4 regions of the Promicromonospora sp. Populi genome follow, and region 2 is predicted to be linked to each of the others. Evidence: riboswitches for the same ligand, from Rfam matches in the RefSeq annotation. Region 2 holds a riboswitch; each other region holds the start of a gene.
What was found. A riboswitch is a leader RNA that binds a small molecule or an ion and turns the genes downstream of it on or off. The one in region 2 is predicted to bind cyclic di-AMP.

Region 1 (5,540 bases), 640 kb from region 2:
TCCAACGCCAAGAATGCCGCTTGGGCTGGGGAAAGGCATTCGGTCGAAAACTTACGCACGGTTCGGGCACTCCGGTACTTCACAACCCGTTGTTATCTGATCGAGACAGGTCGTTAACCCGTATGTAGCGTCGGACTCGTTGGGCCACCGGAGGCACAACCGCGGGCCCCATTCCCCAGCACGGTACGGGCCCACGCACCCGGCGACTGGAGAACATCGGTGAGTACCACCGTCCGACGCGGTCGACACCGCGCCGATCATGCTCCTAGCACTCCCCTCATCACCATGACCCGCACCGCCGCCCGCTCGGGCGCGCTGATCGCGGCGTCGTCCGGACTTCTCGCCACGGCGTTCGCACCCAGCGCACACGCCGTCGCCGAAGACGGCTCGCACCAGCTCGCGGGCGTCGACAAGGCAGCACTGACGCAGAACGCTCGTACGGAGCTCCCCGCAGCGCCCGCGGTACAGGTTGCGACCGACGCGAAGCTGAGCATCGAGAGCAAGGCCGTCAAGGTCACCCCCGCTCCGGATCCCGAGCCAGTGGTGGAGGCCGTCGCCAACCCGGAACCGGAGGTCGCGGTCGAGGAGGCCGAGCCGGCCAGCCCGGACTACGCGTCCGACGGCTCCATCGGAGCCGAGGCCATCTCGATCGCCATGCAGTACATCGGCATCGCCTACACGTACGGCGGCGACTCACCGAGCACGGGCTTCGACTGCTCGGGCCTGATCAAGTACGTATACGCCCAGCTGGGCATCGACCTGCCGCACTCGTCGTCGTCCATGGCGGCCACGGGCTACCAGGTCGCCACGCCCATGCCGGGCGACATCGTGTGGACCCAGGGCCACGTCTCCCTCTACGCGGGCGACGGCATGGTGGTCGAGGCCGCCAACTACGGCACCCCGGTGCGCTACACGACGCAGTGGCAGGACTACGCCGTCTACATCCGCCCGTACTGACCTGACCCCACCCCACCGGTTGTGGGTGGGATCGTTGCAACGATCCCACCCACAACCATCCAGGTCAGTAGGCGACGGCGGCCGCCGCATCGACGATGCCGTACCCGTACAGCGGGGTCCACAGCCCGACGAGGCCCAGCAGCGGGTCACGCGAGGTGTAGAGGATCGCCCGCTCCACCTCGGTCAGGCTCCGGCCCTGGCTGAAGAGCAGCGCCGCGACCCCGGCCACGTGCGGGGTCGCCATCGACGTGCCCGCGTAGGAGTCGTAGTTGCCCTGACCACAGGTCGCCGACCCGGTTCCCACGGGAACCGTGGACCAGACGTCACCGGCGCAGCCGGTCAGCCCGCCCGAACCTCCGGGCGCCGAGACGCTCTTCAGGTCGAGCTTGATCGGCAGCTCCGAGTAGTAGGAGTGGATACGGGCCGAGTCCGTGGCGCCCACGCAGATCGCGACGCTGGTGAACGCCGGGTCGGTGCACAGCGGGGTCGACGAGTTGCCCGCCGCCGCCACCGTGAGCACGCCCCGCTCACGCGCGTACGCGATGGCGTCCCGCATCAGGGTGTCGACGCCGAGGATCGTCAGCAGCTGCGCTCCAACGCCCGAGCCCAGGGACAGGTTGATGACGTCGGCGCCGTGATTGGCGGCCCAGCGGATGCCGTCCGCGATGTCCTGCGTCGAGCCCGAGCCCGCCTCCAGGACCTTGACGGGGAGGATCTTGGCACCCGGTGCCACGCCCGCGACTCCGATGCCGTTGTTCGCCTTGGCGGCGACGATCCCCGCCACGTGCGTGCCGTGCCCGTCGCCGTTGTTCTGGCCGTCGGGGCCTCTGAGATCCCCGTTGCCGCACGGACGGACCGCCGCGCAGCCGGTGAAGGTGGCACCCTGCAAGAGCTGCCCTGCCAGGTCGGGCTGCTTGAAGTCGACGCCCGTGTCGACCACGGCCACCACTGCGCCCTTGCCAGTGCTCGCCGACCAGGCAGCCTCGGCGTTGATCTGGTTCAGGCCCCATTGCCTGTTCCGGAGAGGATCGTTGGTCGCGGCCTGCGCACCCGGCGCCATGGCGACGAGCACCGCCACGGCGAGCACCGCGGAGGTGGCGGCGCTGACGAGTGACTTCCTGTTCATGTAAGCCCCCATTGCTCACACAGGGGCTGATTACCCCCGAAGTGGCCCAAACCTATGGGTATCGGACAGGGGCGAACAGGGCGAACGCCAGGATGTGGGTGAAATTTACACAATCGCAATCGCTGGCGGCACGGAGTGTCGGGCCAGGTCAGGCCCAGGCCTCGGCGAGCTCGCCCTCGGCCTCCGCCTCGCGGGAGAGCCGGAGCGCCGCAATCGCCGCCCCGAGCAACAGGGCGACCACCCAGGCGCCGAGCTGGTGCCCCTCGGACACGACGGCCGCCGGGGCGATCTCGTCCCAGGCGATACGGGCCGCGGTCAGCGCGTCGTCAACGAATGGCGAACCCGGCCGGATGCCCTCCTGCACGGCTACGAGCGCCGGACCGGCCGCCTGCAGCACCCAGACGATGCCCGCCGTGGGCAGCCAGCCCAGCAGCTCGATGGGCTTGCTGTCCACGGCGAGGCCGAACGCGATGCCGAGCGCGACCGCGAGGATCCACCACGTGCCGACCGGAGCCACCGCATGGCCGGGGACGAGGCCCCACAACCAGCTGTCGAGGAGCACCACCGGGAGGGCGAGCGCGGGGCCGCGCAGGGCGGCAGGCCCGAGGCCCGTCAGCAGGCCGGCGCCCAGCCCGACGATCCCCGCCGCACCGGTGGCGACGAGCATCCCGAGCGGTACCGAATCGTCGGGCACGCCCCCGCGGACAACAAGCCACCAGGAGCCACCGACCGCGGCAGTCAAGCCGAGCAGGGTCCCCGCGATCGCCGCAGCCGCCCCGGCGCCGGCCGAGGCGGGCAGGCGCGAGGTGGCGCCGGCGAGGACGCCGCCGAACAGGGCCATCGTGACCAGGCCGACCATGGCGCCGTCGGCGGTGAGCGGGACCGGTAGGAAGCCGGCGACCCCCGCAATCGCGCCCTCCGCAAAGCCCGTGAACTCGTACGACAGCTGCATCAGCCAGGGCAGAAATCCGCAGATCCACCACGCGACAGCGCTTATGGGAAGCACCCACCAGGCGGAGATGCGGTACTCACTATCGGCCATGCCGCCGGACGATAGCGGAAGTGTGATGTCGGTCATAACCCCTGAAGCCCGGAAGGACGCAAATCTCCACCTTCGTTGGGTCAGACCGTAATGCGTAATCTGATCGTGACTTTTTCCGGGAACGTGTGTACTTTGACTTCTGCCCCACCACATCGGTGGAGCCGCGAGCCGGACGCCGAATCCTGTCACCGGTTCACGACCAGACGTTCGAGACAGGAGCGGGGGACCCACTTCCGGGCGACAGCAGGATCGTCGTCCTCGGGGTGAAGCCGGACGGTACCCCCCAGTAGCCGTGCGGCCGGGTGTTGTACTCCTACCCGAACCCGACAGCTGACCTCGCAGGCGGTACAGGAGACATTTAGGTGACGAACTCCCTCCGCGGACGGCATCGTGACAGCCGTCCGGCCATGACACCGCTGACTATCCTCGCTCGTACCGCCACCGAGAACGCCGGCAACGTTGCCCGCCGCGGCGCCCTCGCTGCAGCCGCAGGCGGCGTCCTGATCTCGACCATCGCGACGACGGCCCACGCGGCCCCTGCGATGGACCTCAAGACCGACGTCAAGACGGCCAAGCTCAACACGGCTGACCTCCAATCGCTCACCGCGGTGGCCAAGCAGGCCGTCGTCAACTCCCGCACCGTGACAGTCCCGATCAACGCGAAGATGCCGATCGAGATGGAAGTTCTGGGTACCTCCTCGGGCTCGGGTGCCGCGGGCGAGGGTGAGGGCGAGGAGAGCACCGCTCCCGCCGTCGTCTCGGTCGACGCACCGGACCCGGTCCCCGTCGGCCAGCAGGCTGTCAACATCGCCTTGAACTACCTCGGCATCACGTACGTGTGGGGCGGCGCGTCGCCGTCCGCAGGCTTCGACTGCTCGGGCCTGGTCCAGTACGTGTACTCGCAGCTGGGCTACTCGCTCCCGCACTCGTCCGGTGCGCTGCTCGGCGTCGGCTACCAGGTCACCTACCCGGAGCCCGGCGACATCGTCTGGACCCCCGGCCACGTGGCCATCTACGCGGGCGACGGCATGATCATCGAAGCGTGGGCCGCCGGCATGCCGGTGCGCTACACCGAGATGTGGCAGAACAGCCCGACGTTCGTCCGCGTCACCTGAGTCGCGCGCAGCAGTAGTTCCGCATCGCGAGGCGCCGCCTCCGCATCGGGTTTGTGCCCGACGCCGGAGGCGGCGCCTCTCGCGTACCCGCCTCGATGGCGGCTACTGAGGCCAGTCGCAGGTGTCCGCGATGAAGGCGAACAGGTCGGCGCGCGCGGCGTCGGGCATCGGCACGTAGATCACGTGCTGCGGCTCGCCGTCGACGCTCGCGTAGACGGGCACGAACGTGCCGCGCTTGTCCTCGCCCACGGCGTGAGCGTCGCAACGGGCGGGCACGACGGGAAGGATGATCCGGCCGGAGTCCTGCCCGGCCAGGTCTTCGCCGACCCAGCCGGAGGCGCCGCCGCTCGGGTCGGGGTTCTCCATGAGCGTGGTCCCGCCCAGCCGGTCGATCGTGACCTCCGGGCCACCCGCCACCGGCTCGACCCGCAGGCTGACCAGCGCGGTCAGCTCGCCGTCGCGCGCCTCGACGGGGACGTCGGCATCAACCTCGAGGCGTGCGCCCGCCGCCACGGCGGCCTGGGCGCAGTCCACCGCATGGTTGCGAGCGAGGTGCCCGCCGGAATCACCGGCGTCGACGACGACGTCGCTCACCGGGCCCAGCTCGTCGTGCTCGCCCAGGGCCAGCGTGATCGTGGCGGACGGCGCGGCGTCCGGCACCGGCTCGTCCGGTCCCGCCGGGAAGCCGGCACACTCCGCCTCGCCCAGCCCCAGGTAGACGTCGCGGGTAGTGCCAGGACGCAGGACGGCTGTCCGCCCTTCCCTGGTGGGGTGCGACGGCCCGAAGCCGTCGGCGTCCAGGGCCCCGGAGACGAGCGTCATCGTCTCGTCGGAGCTGTTGGTCACCTCGAGAACGATCTCCCGGTCGGCATACTGCGTACGCCCCTGCCCCACCTCGACGCTGAGGTGGGCGGCGACGTCGTCGGGCACCGGACCGAGGGTGGACTGCGGCGTCGCACCACCGTCCGTACATGCGACAGCGGCCGCGCCGACCACCATCGTCAGAGCGACGACGGCGGCGGCGCGGCCGCGGGATGCCGCGATCAAGCGGTCTTACGCCGGCCGAAGATCGCCTGGACGATCAGGATCACGATGATCGCGCCGATCACCGCGAACAGCCAGCTCGACCAGGACCAGAACTCGTCGAAGCTGATGTTGAAGATGAGTCCACCCAGCCAGCCGCCCAGCATGGCGCCGAGCACACCGAGGAGCAGCGTGACCCAGAATCCGCCCGGCTGCTTGCCCGGGATGACGATGCGTGCGATCACGCCGGCGATCAGTCCGAGGATGAGAAAGGCCC
Region 2 (5,540 bases):
GCCGGTCACGGCAAGCCCCATGACGAGCGTCGCCACGATCGTGGCGAGCGTGCCGCGGATGTGGACGGTGCACCACAGAGCGGCGGTCGCCGCGACGACCGCGATGACGATCGAGGCGATGACGTAGGTCGGGTCGTAGACGACGTCCGCCGACATCTCCATTGCTTCCATGCCCATGTAATGCATGGCCGCGACACCCGCGCCCGCCAGAGTGCCGCCGACGATCATCGCCGCCAGCTTGCGCTTGCCCAGCTCGGTGATGAAGAGGCCCGCACCGACGACGACGATGGCGATCGCCGCGCTCAGGAGGGTCTCGGGAATGTTGTACCTGATGGTCACGCCGGAGGCGGAGAAACCCAGCATGGCGACGAAGTGCATCACCCAGATGCCGGTGCCGCCGAGGGCGATGGCGCCGAACACGAGCCACGCCGCACGCGTGCCGCCCGAAGCTGCTCGGGCACGAGACGTGCACGCGAGGCCCGTCGCTGCGCCGGTACACGAGATGGCGTACGCCAGCAGAGGCGTCACGATCCCGAATGTGAAGTGGTCGATCACTGGCATGGTGTTGAACAGCCCCTCAGAATGGTTCCCTCTGTTGCGGAAACGTTACAGAGTCCCTGTACCTCGGACAATAGGCAGAACTCCCCGTTCAAGGGATATTGCGGACGTGATCGTGCTGGTCAGAGACTTTCCACGATGTAGTCCACGCAGGCGGTGAGTGCCGCGACGTCGTCCGGCTCGACCGCGGGGAACATGCCGACCCTCAGCTGGTTGCGCCCGAGCTTCCGGTACGCGAACACGTCCTGGATGCCGTTGGCGCTCAGTTCGGAGAGTACTAGTCCGACGTCGATCTCGTCGGTCAGGTCGATGGTGCCGACCACCGTGGAGCGCTCTTCCGGGCGCGCGACGAACGGCGTCGCCCACGGACGGGACTCGGCCCAGGAGTAGAGGATCTGGGCCGATGTCGCGCAGCGCTTGGTCGACCAGTCGAGGCCGCCCTGGGCGATCAGCCACTCCACCTGGTCGGCCAGGAGCAGCAGCGTGGCGACGGCGGGTGTGTTGAGGGTCTGGTCCAGGCGGGAGTTCTCGAGCGCCGTCGTCAGCGACAGGAACTCCGGCACCCAGCGCCCGGAGCTCTCGATCCGGGCGGCGCGCTCCACCGCGGCGGGGGAGAGGACGGCGAGCCAGAGGCCCCCGTCGGCCGCGAACGCCTTCTGCGGGGCGAAGTAGTAGGCGTCGGTCTGGCTCAGGTCGACGGGCAGCGCGCCGGCGCCGGACGTCGCATCGGTGAGCACGAGGGCGCCGTCGGGCCCCGCGGGGCGTAGCACGGGGGCCATGGCCCCCGTGGAGGTCTCGTTGTGCGGGGTGGCGTAGGTGTCGACGTCGGCGGACGCCTGGAGGTAGGCCACCGTGCCCGGCTCCGCCGAGATCACCTGGGACGGCTCGAGGAACGGGGCGCGTGAGGTCGCCGTCGCGAACTTGCCGCTGAACTCGCCGAACGACGCGTGCTGCGCCCTGCGCTCGACGAGGCACAGCGTGGCGACGTCCCAGAAGGCGGTGGAGCCGCCGTTGCCGAGCGCCACCTCGTACCCGTCGGGCGCGCCGAGCAGCTCCGTGACACCCTCGCGAATGCGGCGCACCAGGTCTTTCACCGGGGCGCGCCGGTGCGAGGTGCCGAGCACAGCGGCGTTCGACACGAGATGATCGAGCTGTGCCGGGCGCACCTTGGAGGGGCCGGAGCCGAAACGTCCGTCGGCTGGCAGCAGATGTGTCGGGAGTGTCAGTGGCACAGAACTAGACTAGAACCTGGGCCGACGCCCGGGCCGCACGAGTCCAGGGCGACTGGGCGGCTGCGCGCATGACGGGAGCTGACGTGACGGATCTGATCGACACCACCGAGATGTACCTCAAGACGATCTACGAGCTCGACGAGGAGGGCATCACCCCCCTGCGCGCGCGCATCGCGGAACGCCTCGGGCACTCCGGGCCGACGGTGTCGCAGACTGTCGCGCGCATGGAGCGCGACGGCCTGGTGATCGTGACCGGCGACCGCCACCTCGAGCTCACCGAGCTGGGCCACGACAAGGCGATGCGCGTGATGCGCAAGCACCGCCTCGCGGAGCGGCTGCTGACCGACGTCATCAAGCTGGACTGGGAGCACGTGCACGTCGAGGCGTGTCGCTGGGAGCACGTGATGAGCGACCTCGTGGAGAAGCGGCTCGTGGGCCTGCTCGACCACCCGCACCACGACCCGTACGGCAACCCGATCCCCGGGCTGTCCGAGCTTGGCGAGGCCTATACCGACGTGCCGTTCCTGACGGGCGTGATCTCCCTGCCGGCGGCGTTCGAGGCCGCGGCGAAGAAGGGCGTCAAGGGCGAGCCGCTCGCGGCGTCGCTCACCCGCATCGCGGAGCCGCTGCAGACCGACGTCGAGCTCCTCTCGCGGCTGTCCGACGCCGGACTGGTGCCGGGTTCCCGCATCACCGCCGAGCACCACGACGGCCTCTTCACGGTGACTGTGGACGGCTCCGGTACGGCGCTCGAGCTCAGCGAGGACCTGGCCCGCCACCTGTTTGTGGCGACGGCCTGAGTCTGAGGGTCCGTTCTGACGGGCTGAGCGGGGCTATCGCGCGCCCGTTTTGTCGGAAAGAGGTCACCCTGTTTTCGACACGCTATGGCATTCGTTGCCGGAACGTGACATCGGCCAAGAGGTCCGGTACGTTCAGAGCGCTCCCGCGGAGTTTTTCGTAGGAGTCCTCGGACGGACGCCGAACTCTGTCACCGGCTCGAGGCCCCAAGACGACCGCATGACAGAGGCGGGGGACCCACCAATGGGCGCCAGGGTGCGTCCTCGGGGTGAAGCCGGGTTTTCCTTCGGGAGATCTCGGCCGGGTGATTTCTCCCACCCGAACCCGACAGCTGACCTCGAAGGCGTTCAAGGAGAGGTACTACGTGACTGCACGTACCACCCGCGCACGCCATAGGGCTGCGCGCCGACCCGTGACTCCGCTCACCGAGTTCGCCCAGAACGCCGCAGTCGGTCGCCGTACCGCTGTTGCCGCTGCTGGTGGAGCGCTTCTCGTCTCGACCTTCGGCGGCGCGATGGCCGCACAGGCTGCGCCGGTCGAGGCCAGCCAGGCCAAGATGAACTCGGTCGACCTGAACGCGCTGACGTCGCAGGCTCGCGAATCGCTCACCAACGCTCCTGTTGTGACCGTCGCACCCGACGCCGAGCTCAACGTCGAGAAGGCCGCGGTCTCCGTGGTCTCCGCCGACGAGAACGAGGACTACCAGGCCGAGCTGGCCGCCGAGGAGGCTGCTGAGGCAGCCGAGGCCGCTGCCGCGGAGGCTGCTGAAGCAGCCGAGGCCGCCGCCTCGTCCGTAGACGTCCCCGCGTCGGCGATCGGCAACTCCGTGATCTCCATCGCGAGCCGCTACATCGGCGTTCCCTACGTCTCCGGTGGCGCCAGCCCGAGCGGCATGGACTGCTCGGGCTTCACCCAGTACGTCTTTGCTCAGCTCGGCATCGATCTGCCGCACTCGTCGTCGGCGCAGTCTGGCTACGGCACGCAGGTGTCGGCCTCTGAGGCCCAGCCGGGCGACCTGATGTGGACCCCGGGGCACGTCTCGATCTACGCCGGTGGCAACACCATGATCGACGCGTCCAAGCCGGGCACCGTGGTCGACTTCCGCACCATCTGGCAGTCGAACCCCACCTTCATTCGTCTGGGCTGATCGCAGCCGCGCAGTACCGCAAGACAGAGCGCCTGTCCCGTCCCGACAGGCTCGACCCACGGTGGTCGAGCCTGTCGAGACCGGGCAGGCGTTTTGCTTTGCCATTTTCTGCAGTCTTTTTGCTACCGGTAACCCACAACCAGTGCGTCGCCGGTAGCGTTGGCGTGCAAAGATGCTTGAGCGAAGAAAGGGCTGGCAATGACGCGATCCGAGGTCGTACTGGTCGGGGTGGACGGGTCGGCCGCGAGCCTGAACGCGCTGGACTGGGCCACCGCTTACGCGCATCGTGTGGGCTGGGCGCTGCACATCGTGTGCAGCTACTCCTTGCCGTCGTTCACGGCGGCGTCGCTCGACGGCGGGTACGCCGCACTCGATGACACCACCATCCAGGAGGGCGCCAAGGCGGTCCTCGCCGAGGCCGAGGCTCGGGTGGCCGACAGCGGCGTGCGCGCCACCACCGAGGTCGCCACCGGAGACGCGGCGGGTGTGCTCGTGGAGATGTCCGCCGACTACGGGCTGGCCGTCGTCGGCACGCGCGGCCGGGGTGGGTTCGCGGAGCGGCTGCTCGGTACTGTCTCATCCGCACTGCCCGCGCACGCGAAGATCCCCGTCGTGGTGGTGCCGCTGCGCGCGGAGGCGAACCGCGGCGTCTCGTGGACCGTGCCGGGCGCCGGATCCGGCGCCCCGCCGGCACCCGCCGCTGACGTGTCAGGCACGGCGGCGTCCGGCACGGCTCCCGGGGCGGGCGAGACCCGGGAGGTGCGCCGGATCGTCGTCGGTGTGGACGGGTCCCCGCAGGCCGAGCGGGCCCTGCAGCAGGCAATCTTCCAGGCCAACGCGTGGGGTGCGGAGCTGACCGCCGTCACCGGGGTGCCCGTGGGCAACTCGGGGATGCTGGCGTGGCTGCCGTCGACCATCGACCGCGAGCAGGTGCTTGCCGACATCGGGGCCGGCATGGACGTCCTGATCGACCGGTACGAGGCGGAGAACCCTGGGCTGCGGATCCGGCGGATCGTGCTCGACGGGACCGGCGCCGAGCTGCTCACGGAGTTCTCCACGGCGTCGGACCTCGTGGTGGTGGGCTCACGTGGCCGCGGCGGGTTCCGCGGGCTGCTGCTGGGTTCCACGAGCCAGGCGGTGCTGCACCACTCGGCGTGCCCGGTCCTGGTGGTCAACAAGCACTGCCAGGACTAGCCCGTTTGTTGTGGGCTGGATCATTGCGACTATCTGTCCGGTTCAGGCGCAGCGATCCCGCCCACAACAGTGGGGTGGCTAGTCGGTGGCGGCTTCGGCCGCGGCTAGGAGGACGCAGGTTGCCACGCCGTCCATCGCCGTGCGGACCTCGTCCAGCGGCGGCATCGACGGCGCGAGGCGCACGTTCTTGTTCTCCGGGTCCTTGCCGTACGGGTAGGTGGCGCCCGCCGGCGTGAGGGCGATCCCGGCCTCCTTGGCCAGCTGCACCACCCGGGACGCCGTGCCGGGAGCGACATCGAGCGACACGAAGTAGCCACCCTTCGGCTCGGTCCAGGAGGCGACGCCGTACCTGCCCAGGCGTTCGGCCAGGATCTGCACCACCGCCTGGAACTTGGGCGCCAGGATCTCGCGGTGCTTGCGCATGTGCTCGCGCACCCCGTCGGCCGAGCCGAAGAACATCGAGTGCCGCAGGTGGTTGATCTTGTCCGGGCCGATGGATGCGGCCGACAGGTGCTTCTTGTACCAGGCGATGTTGGCTGCCGAGCTACCCAGGAACGCCACGCCCGAGCCCGCGAACGTGACCTTGGACGTGGACGCGAACAGGATCACCC
Region 3 (5,540 bases), 690 kb from region 2:
CCACAGCGGTGACGGTCGCCGAGGTGACGATCGTCGCGCCCGCGGCCACCGCGGCGTCGCGCAGGGCGCCCGAGACGGCGCCCATGCCGCCCACCGGCACGTCCCAGTCGCCGGTCCCGTTGCCGATCACGTGGTAGAGGAAGCAGCGGTTCTGCCGCAGGGACGGCTCGTCGACGTCGGCGAACGTGCCGATCAGGCCGTCGGTGGCGGCCACGCCGCGTACGACGTCGTCGGCGAAAGTGCGCCGCAGCACCGCGCCGAGGGGCTCCTCGAAGAGGGCGCGCCAGGCGGCCTCCCCCACGCCATCGACCACGAGGTCCCGCACGGCCGCACGCGGGAGCAGCGGCTCGGTGAGCGTCGGCGCGAGGCGGCGGGCGACCTCGGCGGTCATCGTGTAGAAGCGCCCCCAGGCCTCGAAATCGGCGTCGGATCCGCTCCCCGAGCCGGTACCTGAGCCAGTGCCTGAGCCCGAGCCAGTGCCAGTGCCGGCCAGGCGCCGGAACGAGGCGCGCGTGGCGGCGGCGTCCTGGGTGTCGACGAGGAGGCCGCCGTCGGCCACGGGGGTGTAGGAGGAGTAGCGGCGACGCACGAGGCGGATCGGCAGCCCGAGCTCGTCGATCACCTGCCGCGGCAGGAGCGAGACGAGGTAGGAGTAGCGCGACAGCCGCGCGTCCACGCCGGCGAACGGGCGGGCCGAGACGGCGGCGCCGCCGACGTGGTCGGCACGCTCCAGGACGAGGACGGATCGGCCGCCTTGGGCCGCGTACGCCGCTGCGGTGAGGCCGTTGTGACCGCCGCCCACGATGACGACGTCGTACCGGGAGCGAGTGGAATCGGGCATGTCCGCCATGGTGGCACGGGCACTCAGCGGGGGCACTCATTGCCAGGAACGTGCCTGCCCAGGACGCTATGTGACCTAATCGTGACATTTGAGAGAAAGGTGGGTACGGTCATGACACCTCGCCAGCAACGGCGGGGTCCTGGTCCGGACGCCGAGCCCTGTCACCGGATCTGAGCAGCTAGAACGTGACAGGGGCGGGGGAACCAAGTAAGCGGGCACGCGAGTGTCCTCGGGGTGAAGCCTCCTTTGGAGGCCGGGTGAACTGAACTCCCCATCCGAACCCGACAGCTCACTTCGTAGGCGTCCGAGGAGATCACTGGTGACCGTACTCACCGACCGCACCCACAACCGGGCGGACGACCAGACCGCCCGCCCGAACAACCGGGGGCGGCACCGCGCCGAAGGCCCCGCACTCACCCCCTTCACCGCACTCACCCAGACCGCCGCCGAGAATGCCGCCCGTACCGGCGCCATCGCGGTCGTCACGTCCGGCATGCTGGCCTCGGTCTTCACCCAGACCGCTTCCTCCGCGCCCGCCGAGACGCACACCCAGGCCGCACTGGCCAACGCCACACCGGTCAGCAACACGGTCGACACCGCGCCCCGCGCCGGCCTCGCCGAGAACCTCGTGACCAAGGTCAAGGTCACACAGGACGCCGACTTCTGGGCCGAGCGTGGAAGCGTCACCGTGACGCCGTACGCCGAGACCGAGGCCGGCATCGCCGAAGCCAAGGCGAAGGCAGAGGCCGAGGCTCGCGCCAAGGCCGAGGCGGAAGCCGAGGCACGGGCCGAAGCCGAGGCGGCAGCCGCCGCTGAGGCCGCGGCCGAGGCCTCAGCGGAAGCCGAGGCCGCCGCGGTCTCCAGCAGCGCGGAGTCCTCCGACCTGGGCCAGCAGGCAGTCAACCTGGCTCTCGAGTACGTGGGCGTGCCCTACGTGTGGGGCGGCTCGTCCCCCAGCGTGGGCTTCGACTGCTCCGGTCTGGTCAGCTACGTCTACGGGCAGCTCGGGATCAGCATCCCGCACAGCTCCGCGCAGATCTCGACCATCGGCTACCAGGTCTCCGCCGCGAACGCCCAGCCGGGCGACATCGTCTGGACGCCGGGCCACGTCGCCCTCTACGCGGGCGACGGCAAGGTCGTCGAGGCGCAGCAGGCGGGCACCCCCGTGCAGTACGGCACCATGTGGCAGGACAACCCGGTGTTCATCCGGGTGACGGGCTGACCTGACCCACCCGGTACTGCGAAGCAGAGCGTCTGTCCTGCCCTTCCCCAAGAACAGGCCGGACGCTCTGCTTCGCCGCTCGACCCTGGTCCGGTAACGTCCCCGGCGTGAAGATCCTCGTACCGGACGTGCCGTTCGACCTCGACTTCCCGGCCCTGCTGCCCGACGGCGGAGCCTCCTTCGCGCCCGGCGGCACCGACACGGTGGTCGCTTATCGCATGAACGAGCCGGTGCCCGACGAGCACCTCGACGCCGAGCTGCTGGTCACCTGGGCCAGCCCGCCGAAGATCGTCGCCGACGCCGCCCGCCGCCTGACCGGGCTCCGCTGGGTGCAGACCCTCTCCGCGGGGCCTGACGTCGCGCTGCGCGCCGGGTTCGGTCCCGACGTCGTCATCTCCTCCGGCCAGTCCCTGCACGACGACACCGTCACCGAGCACGCCTTGGCCCTGATCCTGGCCTCGGTGCGCCGGATCGACGTCTCCCTCGCCGCGCAGCGGGAGCACCGCTGGGCCAAGGAGATCTCGTTCGCGCAGGGCGACCCCGTCACCGGCCGCGAGTACACGCTCGACGGCGCCCGCGTGACCATCTGGGGCTTCGGGTCCATCGCCCTGCGTCTGGCCCCGCTGCTGACGGCGCTCGGCGCGCAGGTCACCGGCGTCGCCTCCCGGGCGGGCGAACGCTCCGGGTACCGGGTGGTGGGCGCCGACGAGCTGGACGCGCAGCTGGCCGAGACCGACCTGCTCGTCTCGTTGCTGCCCGGCCTGCCCAGCACGCGGCACATCCTCGACGCCCGCCTGCTGAGCCTGCTGCCGCCGACCGCCCGCTTCGTCAACGTCGGGCGGGGAGCGACCGTCGACGAGGAGGCGCTCGTGGCCGCGCTGCGGTCCGGCGCTCTTGCCGGCGCGGCGCTCGACGTCATGGAGACCGAGCCGCTGCCCGCGGACTCGCCGCTGTGGGACGTCCCGAACCTGATCCTCACGCCCCACGTGGCGGGCGGACGCCCCCGCGGCGCGGCCCGCTTCCTGGCCGCCCAGCTGACGTCCTGGCACAAGGGCGAGGAGCTACGCAACGTAGTCAAGCGCTGACAGGCTTGGTTGTGGGCAGTTAACCCCTGGGGCCCCTGGGGCGGGGTTGGCAGACCGGGCAGGTGAATGACGAGCGGTTCATGAACGGGTCCCGGCGGATCAGCGCGCCGCAGCGGCGGCAGGCCTCGTTCTCGCGGCCGTACACCGCGAGCGACCGGTCGAAGTAGCCCGACTGCCCGTTCACGTTGACGTACAGGTCGTCGAAGCTGGTGCCGCCCTGGGCGAGCGCCTCGCGCATGACCTCGGCCGCCGAGTCCAGCACCCGGCGCACGTCCGCGACCTTGAGCTTGTCGGTCGGCCGGGCCCAGTGCACCTGCGCGCGCCACAGCGCCTCGTCGGCGTAGATGTTGCCCACGCCGGACACGACCGTCTGGTCCAGCAGCGCCCGCTTGATCTGGGTCCGACGACGACGCACCCGGCGCACCAGCTCGTCAAGGTCGAGGTTCGGGTCGAGCAGGTCGCGCGCGATGTGCGCCACCGGCCCGGGCAGCACCGGCAGGTCGGAACCGTGACCGGCCGGGGCCGCACTCCCCCGGGGCAGGCCGTCACCGTCGGGCACCAGGTCCTGCACGCTCAGGTGCCCGAACGTGCGCTGGTCGACGAAGTCGAGGTAGCGCGCGCCGGAGGGCGCTCCGGTCAGGTGCAGGCGAACGCGCAGGTGCGGGTGCCGCCAGTCGTCCGCGGCCGTGCCCAGCGCGGAGCTCGGCCCGGCACCCGCCTCCGCGCCGGACTGCTCCAGGCCCAGCACCACGCTCGACGCGTGCCCTGGGTCGTCGCCCACCACGGCGTCGCGCACAAGAAGCTGTCCCGACATACCGAGGTGGGCCAGCAGGGCCGCGGCAGGAGAGGACTCGACCGGCTCGACCGCCGGCGAAAGATCCGCGAGCGGGAGCCAGAGGAACTTGCCGCGGCGCACCGCGGCCGTCAGGCGCCGGCCGGTGAGCTGGTCGCGGAACGAGCCCGGGCCGCCGTCGTGCCGCCGGACGCTGTACTCGCGGAACACCTCGACGTCGCGCACCACCGCGCCGACGACCAGGCGGTCGAGACCGTCCCGGACGGTCTCGACCTCGGGAAGCTCAGGCACCGGGGGCTGCTGCGTCGTTCTTGGCGTCGTTCTTCGAGGCGTCGTCCTTGGGCAGCGGGAACTGCTCCAGGAGCGCCCGGTACGTCTCCTCGGCCGCGCCCTGCTCGGCGTGCTTCTTCGCGCTGCCGGAGCCGGAACCGTAGGTGACGCCGTCGATCACGACCGTCGAGTGGAAGACCCGCGCGTGCTCGGGGCCCTCGAACGTCGCCACGTAGTCGGGCGAGCCCAGGCCGCGTTCGGCGGAGGCCTCCTGCAGCGAGGTCTTCCAGTCCAGCCCGGCGCCCAGGCCGGCGGCGACGTCGAGCGTCGAGTCCGCGAGGCGGTGCACCAGGGCACGCGATGTCTCCAGGCCGTGCGACAGATAGGTCGCCCCGATCAGGGCCTCGACCGTGTCGGACAGGATCGAGTCCTTCTCGAAGCCCCGCGTGCGGATCTCACCCTTGCCGAGCAGCACGTACTTGCCCAGGCCGAGGGTGCGCGCGATCGCGGCGAGCGCACGCTGCGACACCGTCGCCGCCCGCATGCGCGCCAGGTCCCCCTCAGACAGGTCGGGGTGACGCCGGTACAGCGCCTCGGTGACCACCAGACCCAGCACGGTGTCGCCCAGGAACTCCAGGCGCTCGTTCGTGGGGATGCCCCCGGCCTCGTGCGCGAACGACCGGTGAGTCAGTGCCAGCACAAGAAGCTCGGGGTCCAGATGGACCCCGAGCTTCTCAAGCAGCGCGGTAGGTTCCGGCCTCGCCGGCGACGTCCCGCCCTTGGCCACGTCAGCCCGCGTGAACGGTCTTCAGGGCGTCGCGGTAGGTGCGGCCCTTGTAGGTGCCGCACGTCGGGCACGCCGTGTGCGGCAGCTTGTTGCCCTGGCACTGCGGGCAGGTGGTGAGGGTCGCTGCGGTGGTCTTCCACTGCGAACGACGCGCACGGGTGTTGCTGCGCGACATCTTGCGCTTCGGAACAGCCACGGCTAGCTCTCTTTCGTCTCGTCCGACACGCTCGTAGGTTCGAGCATGCTCTGAAGCGCCGACCAACGAGGGTCGACTACGTCATGGTGATGACCGGGGTCGTCAGCCAGGCGCGCTCCGCACTCGGAGCACAGGCCCGGGCAGTCCTCCCGGCACAGCGGTTGAAATGGTAGTGCAGTCACGACCGAATCCCGAAGCGAAGGCTCCAGGTCGGCCATGTCGTCCTCGTTCAGGACGTATTCCTCGTCGTCCAGGTCCGACTCCGTGTCGTCCGCCCCGCGGTTGTCCGCTCCGCGCTTCGCCGACGTAGCGGTCTTCTCGGGGTAGGCAAACAGCTCGGCGATCT
Region 4 (5,540 bases), 2.2 Mb from region 2:
CGGACCGACGGCGCACGGATCGATGGCGCCACCGTGGTCCGGCTGGGCGGCCGGGAGTCCGACGACGCGCTGCGCGCCGCCGACGTCGTCGTGTGTACGACGTCGGCGCGCGAGGCGCTGTTCGACGCCGCCCTGATCGCCGACACCGCTGCCGTGATCGCCGTCGGCTCGCACGAGCCGGACGCCCGGGAGCTGCCCGCCGGGCTGCTCGCGCGCGCCACCGTCGTCGTCGAGGATCCGGGCGCGGCCCTGCGCGAGGCGGGCGACGTCGTCCTGGCGATAGCGGACGGCGCGCTCCGCGCCGAGGACCTGGTGCCGCTGCGCGACGTCGTGACCGGCGCTGTGCGACCCGACCCCGCGCGGCCGCTCGTGTTCAAGAGCACGGGCATGTCCTGGGAGGACCTGGTGGTGGCCGAGGCAGTGCTCGCGGAGCCGGCTAGCCCGGACCGGCCGAGCGGCTCAGCGGCCGAGCGGCTCAGCGGCTCAGCGGCTCAGCAAGGTCTCCCGCTCCATGTGCGACAGCTTGTCGGGGTTGCGCACCGCGTAGAGCCCGGTGACGAGGCTGTTGTCGATGCGCACCGCCAGGACGGTGCTGATCTTGCCCTCGACCCGGACGATCAGCGCCGGGTAGCCGTTGACCTGCGCCGGCTCCAGCACCGCCACGTCGGGGATCCGGCCCAGCACGAACGCCACACCATCGGCGCCCACGAGGGGCTCCAGAGCGGCCGGCACCACGCCGCCGCCGTCGCTCAGCAGCACGACGTCGGGCGCGAGGACGTCGAGCAGGCTCTGCAGGTCGCCCGTCTCGACCGCCCCCCGGAACGCTGCGAGCACGCTGCGGGTCTCGGCGGCGGAGGCGACCCCGCGCGGTCGGCGCGCCGCGATGTGTGCTCGCGCCCGGTGAGCGATCTGGCGGATCGCCGCCGGCTTCTTGTCGACGGCGTCCGCGATCTCGTCGTAGTCCAGGGCAAACACCTCCCGCAGCACAAATACCGCCCGCTCGGTCGGTGCGAGCGTCTCCAGCACCAGCAGCATCGCCATCGAGACGCTGTCGGCCAGCTCGACGTCCTCGGCGACGTCGGGCGCGGTGAGCAGCGGCTCCGGCAACCAGGGGCCGACATACGACTCCTTGCGCCGGCCGAGCGTGCGCAGCCGGGTCAGCGCCTGCCGGGTGGTGATCCGGATCAGGTACGCCCGGGGCTCCCGCACCGAATCGAGGTCGACGCCCGCCCACCGCAGCCACGTCTCCTGCAGAACGTCCTCGGCGTCGGCGGCGGAGCCCAGCATCTCGTAGGCGATCGTGAACAGCAGGTTGCGGTGGGCGACGAACGCCTCGGTGGCGGGGTCGGGTGCGGCCTGGGACGTGCCTGCCATGGGTGGCTCCTGTTCGTCTGGACAGTCTCACCACAGGACGCCGGGCAGCGCCATCTTGTGACACCGGCGCTTCAGCCGCCCGATATGGCCCAGGTCACATGGCCGCCTGTCACACGCATCGGGTCCGCGGAGTCTTGTGGTCGTTCGGTGCAACACGCAAGGTCACCCCCTGTGGAACCCCCTCTGGAAGGAACGTCATGAACTCAGCGCTCGAAACTCTTCGCCGCGGCTTCGGCGGCGACATCATCGAGCCCGGCGGAGCCGAGTACGAGTCGGCCAGTCGCTCGGTGCTGACTACGGGTAGCCCGGCGTATGTCCTGCGGCCCAAGACGGTCGAGGACGTGCGGGCGGCTGTCGGATTCGCCGGCGGCTCGGGGCTCGCCCTGTCAGTGCGCGGCGGCGGCCACAGCTTTCCGGGCTTCGGCACCAATCACGGCGGCGTCGTGATCGACCTGAGCGAGCTCGCGGACATCGAGGTCGTCGACGACGAACGTCACCTCGTGCGGATCGGCGGCGGCGCCACCTGGGGCCAGGTCGCGACGGCACTGGCCGCGCACGGCCTGGCGATCTCCTCGGGCGACACCCGGAGCGTCGGCGTCGGCGGGCTGACGCTGAGCGGCGGAATCGGCTGGAAGGTACGGAAGTACGGCCTGGCCCTGGACAACTTGGTCGCCGCTGAGGTGGTCATCGCCGACGGCGAGGTCGTGACCGCGAGCGCCGAGCAGAACCCGGACCTGTTCTGGGCGATCCGCGGTGGCGGCGGCAACTTCGGTGTCGTGACCGCCTTCGAGTTCGCGGCGCACCCGACGACCGACGTCTTCTTCGGCAAGGTCACCTTCCCGGCGGCGGAGGCCGGTGCCGTGCTCCAGGGCTGGGCGGACTACCTCCGTACCGCCCCGGAGGAGCTCACGTCCATCGCGAGCCTCGCCAACCCGTTCGCCGGCGGCCCCGAGGCTCCGGTCGAGATCCACGTCGCCTTCGACGGCGACGACGCAGAGCTCGCGGACCGGGCGCTGGACCCGATCCGCCGGCTCGGGACGGTCCTGGACGACGACGTCGCGCTGACGCCGTACGCGGACATCCTCGAAGAGGGCGCGACGCCGCCGCCCGGCATCCAGCTTGTCGCCCGGAACGGGTTCGTCGAGCGGGAGTCGGTGCCCGAGACCCTGCGGATCCTCGCCGAGGTCGGGACGTCGCCGGGGTCGCCGCTGATCGCCGTCCGCGGGGTGGGTGGTGCGGTGTCCAAGGTCCCGGACGATGCGACCGCCTATCCGCACCGCAGAGCGGAGCTGATGGTCGTGACCCTCACCGGTGGTCCGCAGCCGGTCGTCGAGGCGGCTCGTCCGGGCCTGGACGCGATCTGGGGGCGGCTCGCCCCCCAGCTCAGCGGCGCCTACGCGAACTTCCTCTCGACGGCCACCGAGGATGACGTCGCAGCGGTCTACCCCGCCAAGACGTACCACCGGCTGGCGGGGATCAAGCGTCGGTACGACCCCGAGAACCTGTTCGCGGGCAACCACAACGTGCTGCCGGAGTAGGTCTCACCCGACAATTCGGTCTCCGGTGCGCGGGCACCGCCCTGACCAGGGCGGGGACCCGCGCACTGTGACCTATCCCATGTCCGATTTGCCGTCAATAGGTACGCCAGCAGGCCGGATAGGCGTAATCCGATTGTGACTATCGGACGGTCGGGGGTTACGTTCGATCCCGCTCACGGCAATTCCGTGAGCTCTCGAGGCGGACGCCGAGCCCTGTCACCGCCGCGAGATCTGCAACAGCCAGACGACAGGGACGGGGGAACCACCGTTTGCGGGCACCATCGGGTGCCCTTGGGGTGAAGCCGCACAACGAGCAGTACCGCGGCCGGGTCAGTCTCCGATCCGAATCCGACAGCTCACCTCGTAGGCGCCGGGAGAGACAGAACGTGACTACACGCACGCCTGGGCGCCATCGTGCTGCCCGCAGAGCTATCACCCCCCTGACCCCCATCTCTCGCGCTGCCAGCCGTGGTCTGTCCAGCGCAGCCCGCCGTGGCGCGCTCGTCGCGGCCGGTTCGGGCCTTGTCGTCTCGCTGCTCGGCGTCCCCGCGACCGCCGCGCCGGCTGAGGACCCCAGCACGAACACCGCAGAGCTCAAGGCCGTCAAGGACGCCGTGCAGGCGGCCGCCCGGGAGGCGAACACCACGGTGCCCGCCGAGCTGACCACCGCGAAGGTCGACACCGCGCCTGCCGTGAAGGTGGCCGCCGACAGCGAGTTCGAGCTGGAGACCGGCACCATCAAGGTGACGCCGGCGCCCGAGCCGGAGCCGGAGCCGGAGCCTGAGCCCGTCGTGGCTGAGGAAGCCGTGGCTGAGGAAGCCGCCGCCGTGGCCCCGGCCGCGTCCAACTCGGCGATCGTCGACATCGCCATGCAGTACCTCGGCGTCCCGTACGTCTGGGGCGGCTCCACCCCTGCCGGGTTCGACTGCTCCGGCTTCACGTCCTACGTCTACGCCCAGGTCGGCGTCAGCCTGCCGCACTCCTCCTCGGCGCAGCGCGACGTCGGCACCCAGGTCTCCGCGGCCGAGGCCCAGCCGGGCGACCTGATCTGGAGCCCCGGCCACGTCGCCATCTACGCGGGCGACGGCATGCAGATCGAGGCTCCGGTCCCCGGCGAGACCGTGCGTTACTCGTCGATCTGGCAGTCCAGCCCGGTCTTCCTCCGCGTCGGCTGAGCCGGAACGGAACCGCACACCCCGAAGGGCCCGCACCACACGGTGCGGGCCCTTCGGCGTCCCGACCCGAGCTGACCTGGGTTCAACAGTGGTCTGCGCAACACCTCTCGCCGTCGGGCCTGCGCCAGTGGCAGGATCTCCACCATGAGCGCCCCCGGTAGCGTCGAGACCAACGCCCTGAACACCATCGACGAGACGGAACGGCGCGGGTCGCCGCGCAACCTCTTCTGGCCCTGGTTCGGGGCCAACGTGTCGGTGCTCGGGCTGGGCTACGGCTCCTACCTGCTCGGGTTCGGCGTGTCGTTCTGGCAGGCAACCGTGATCGGCGTGGTCGGCATAGTGGTGTCGTTCCTGTTCTGCGGGTTCATCTCGCTGGCCGGCAAGCGCGGGTCGGCACCGACCATGGTGCTGTCGCGGGCCGCGTTCGGCGTGCGGGGCAACAAGCTGCCCGCCTTGCTGTCCTGGATCCTCACCGTGGGCTGGGAGACGGTGCTGGTGGCGCTGGCCACGCTCGCGACGTCGACAGTGCTTAGCACGCTGGGCTGGGGCGGCGGCACGATCACGCAGGTCGTGGCCCTCGTCGTCGTGGCGGGCATCGTGGTGGTCGCCGGCATCTTCGGGTTCGACCTGGTGATGCGGCTGCAGGTGGTCATCACGGTGCTGACGGCCGTGCTCACCGTGGTCTACATCTTCCTGGTCGCCGGCCACGTCGACTGGGCGGCGGTCTCCGCGCTCCCGGCCGGGGGCGGGCCGCAGGTGATCGGCGGGCTCGTGTTCATGATGACCGGGTTCGGCCTGGGCTGGGTCAACATGGCGGCCGACTACTCGCGCTACCTGCCGCGCTCCGCCTCCGGCCCGAGGATCGTCGGCTGGACCACCCTGGGCGCCTCGCTCGCCCCCGTGGTGCTGCTGGTGTTCGGCCTGCTGCTCGCAGGCTCCGACCCGGCGCTCAACGAGGCGATCGGCGCCGACCCGATCGGCGCCCTGTCCACGATCCTGCCCACGTGGTTCCTGATCCCGTTCGCCATCGTGGCCCTGGCCGGGCTGATCGGCGGCGCGGCGCTCGACATCTACTCCTCCGGGCTCGCGCTGCTGTCCCTGGGGCTGCCCGCGCCTCGCTGGGTGGCGGCAGCGATCGACGGCGCGCTGATGATCGTCGGCGCGATCTACGTGGTGTTCGTCGCCGACTCGTTCATCGGCCCGTTCCAGGGCTTCCTCATAACGCTCGGCGTGCCGGTCGCCGCGTGGTGCGGCGTGCTGCTCGCCGACATCCTGCTGCGCCGCCGCGACTACACCGACGCCGACCTGTACTCCGCCTCCGGCCGGTACGGGTCCGTGAACTGGGTCGCCGTGCTCCTGGTCCTGGGCGGCACCGCGATCGGCTGGGGTCTGGTCACCAACACCTACGCGCCGTGGCTCGGCTGGCAGGGCTACCTGCTCGGCCCGCTCGGTG

Region 1: linked by a shared signal. The riboswitch ahead of AB1046_RS16880 (C40 family peptidase) and the one ahead of AB1046_RS13945 (C40 family peptidase) in region 2 are both predicted to bind cyclic di-AMP.
Region 3: linked by a shared signal. The riboswitch ahead of AB1046_RS10965 (C40 family peptidase) and the one ahead of AB1046_RS13945 (C40 family peptidase) in region 2 are both predicted to bind cyclic di-AMP.
Region 4: linked by a shared signal. The riboswitch ahead of AB1046_RS00200 (C40 family peptidase) and the one ahead of AB1046_RS13945 (C40 family peptidase) in region 2 are both predicted to bind cyclic di-AMP.

Annotation. Positions count from the first base shown of each region.
Region 1 covers NZ_CP163528.1:3,727,528-3,733,067, reverse strand. Annotated here, with positions in the region: gene AB1046_RS16895 (C40 family peptidase) at 286-957, shown strand; gene AB1046_RS16890 (S8 family serine peptidase) at 1,022-2,083, opposite strand; gene AB1046_RS16885 (hypothetical protein) at 2,232-3,125, opposite strand; cyclic di-AMP (ydaO/yuaA leader) riboswitch at 3,289-3,485, shown strand; gene AB1046_RS16880 (C40 family peptidase) at 3,533-4,240, shown strand; gene AB1046_RS16875 (hypothetical protein) at 4,343-5,287, opposite strand; gene AB1046_RS16870 (GlsB/YeaQ/YmgE family stress response membrane protein) at 5,284-5,540, opposite strand, start outside.
Region 2 covers NZ_CP163528.1:3,086,470-3,092,009, reverse strand. Annotated here, with positions in the region: gene AB1046_RS13960 (MHYT domain-containing protein) at 1-528, opposite strand, end outside; gene serC (phosphoserine transaminase) at 681-1,790, opposite strand; gene AB1046_RS13950 (iron dependent repressor, metal binding and dimerization domain protein) at 1,874-2,590, shown strand; cyclic di-AMP (ydaO/yuaA leader) riboswitch at 2,757-2,950, shown strand; gene AB1046_RS13945 (C40 family peptidase) at 3,001-3,735, shown strand; gene AB1046_RS13940 (universal stress protein) at 3,934-4,929, shown strand; gene AB1046_RS13935 (aminotransferase class I/II-fold pyridoxal phosphate-dependent enzyme) at 5,008-5,540, opposite strand, start outside.
Region 3 covers NZ_CP163528.1:2,396,811-2,402,350, forward strand. Annotated here, with positions in the region: gene AB1046_RS10960 (phytoene desaturase family protein) at 1-850, opposite strand, end outside; cyclic di-AMP (ydaO/yuaA leader) riboswitch at 991-1,154, shown strand; gene AB1046_RS10965 (C40 family peptidase) at 1,161-2,063, shown strand; gene AB1046_RS10970 (NAD(P)-dependent oxidoreductase) at 2,171-3,148, shown strand; gene mutM (bifunctional DNA-formamidopyrimidine glycosylase/DNA-(apurinic or apyrimidinic site) lyase) at 3,168-4,232, opposite strand; gene rnc (ribonuclease III) at 4,225-4,953, opposite strand; gene rpmF (50S ribosomal protein L32) at 5,000-5,194, opposite strand; gene AB1046_RS10990 (DUF177 domain-containing protein) at 5,197-5,540, opposite strand, start outside.
Region 4 covers NZ_CP163528.1:33,866-39,405, reverse strand. Annotated here, with positions in the region: partial or broken gene AB1046_RS00215 (ornithine cyclodeaminase family protein) at 1-363, shown strand, start outside; gene AB1046_RS00210 (RNA polymerase sigma-70 factor) at 484-1,374, opposite strand; gene AB1046_RS00205 (FAD-binding oxidoreductase) at 1,572-2,912, shown strand; cyclic di-AMP (ydaO/yuaA leader) riboswitch at 3,107-3,296, shown strand; gene AB1046_RS00200 (C40 family peptidase) at 3,299-4,087, shown strand; gene AB1046_RS00195 (cytosine permease) at 4,232-5,540, shown strand, end outside.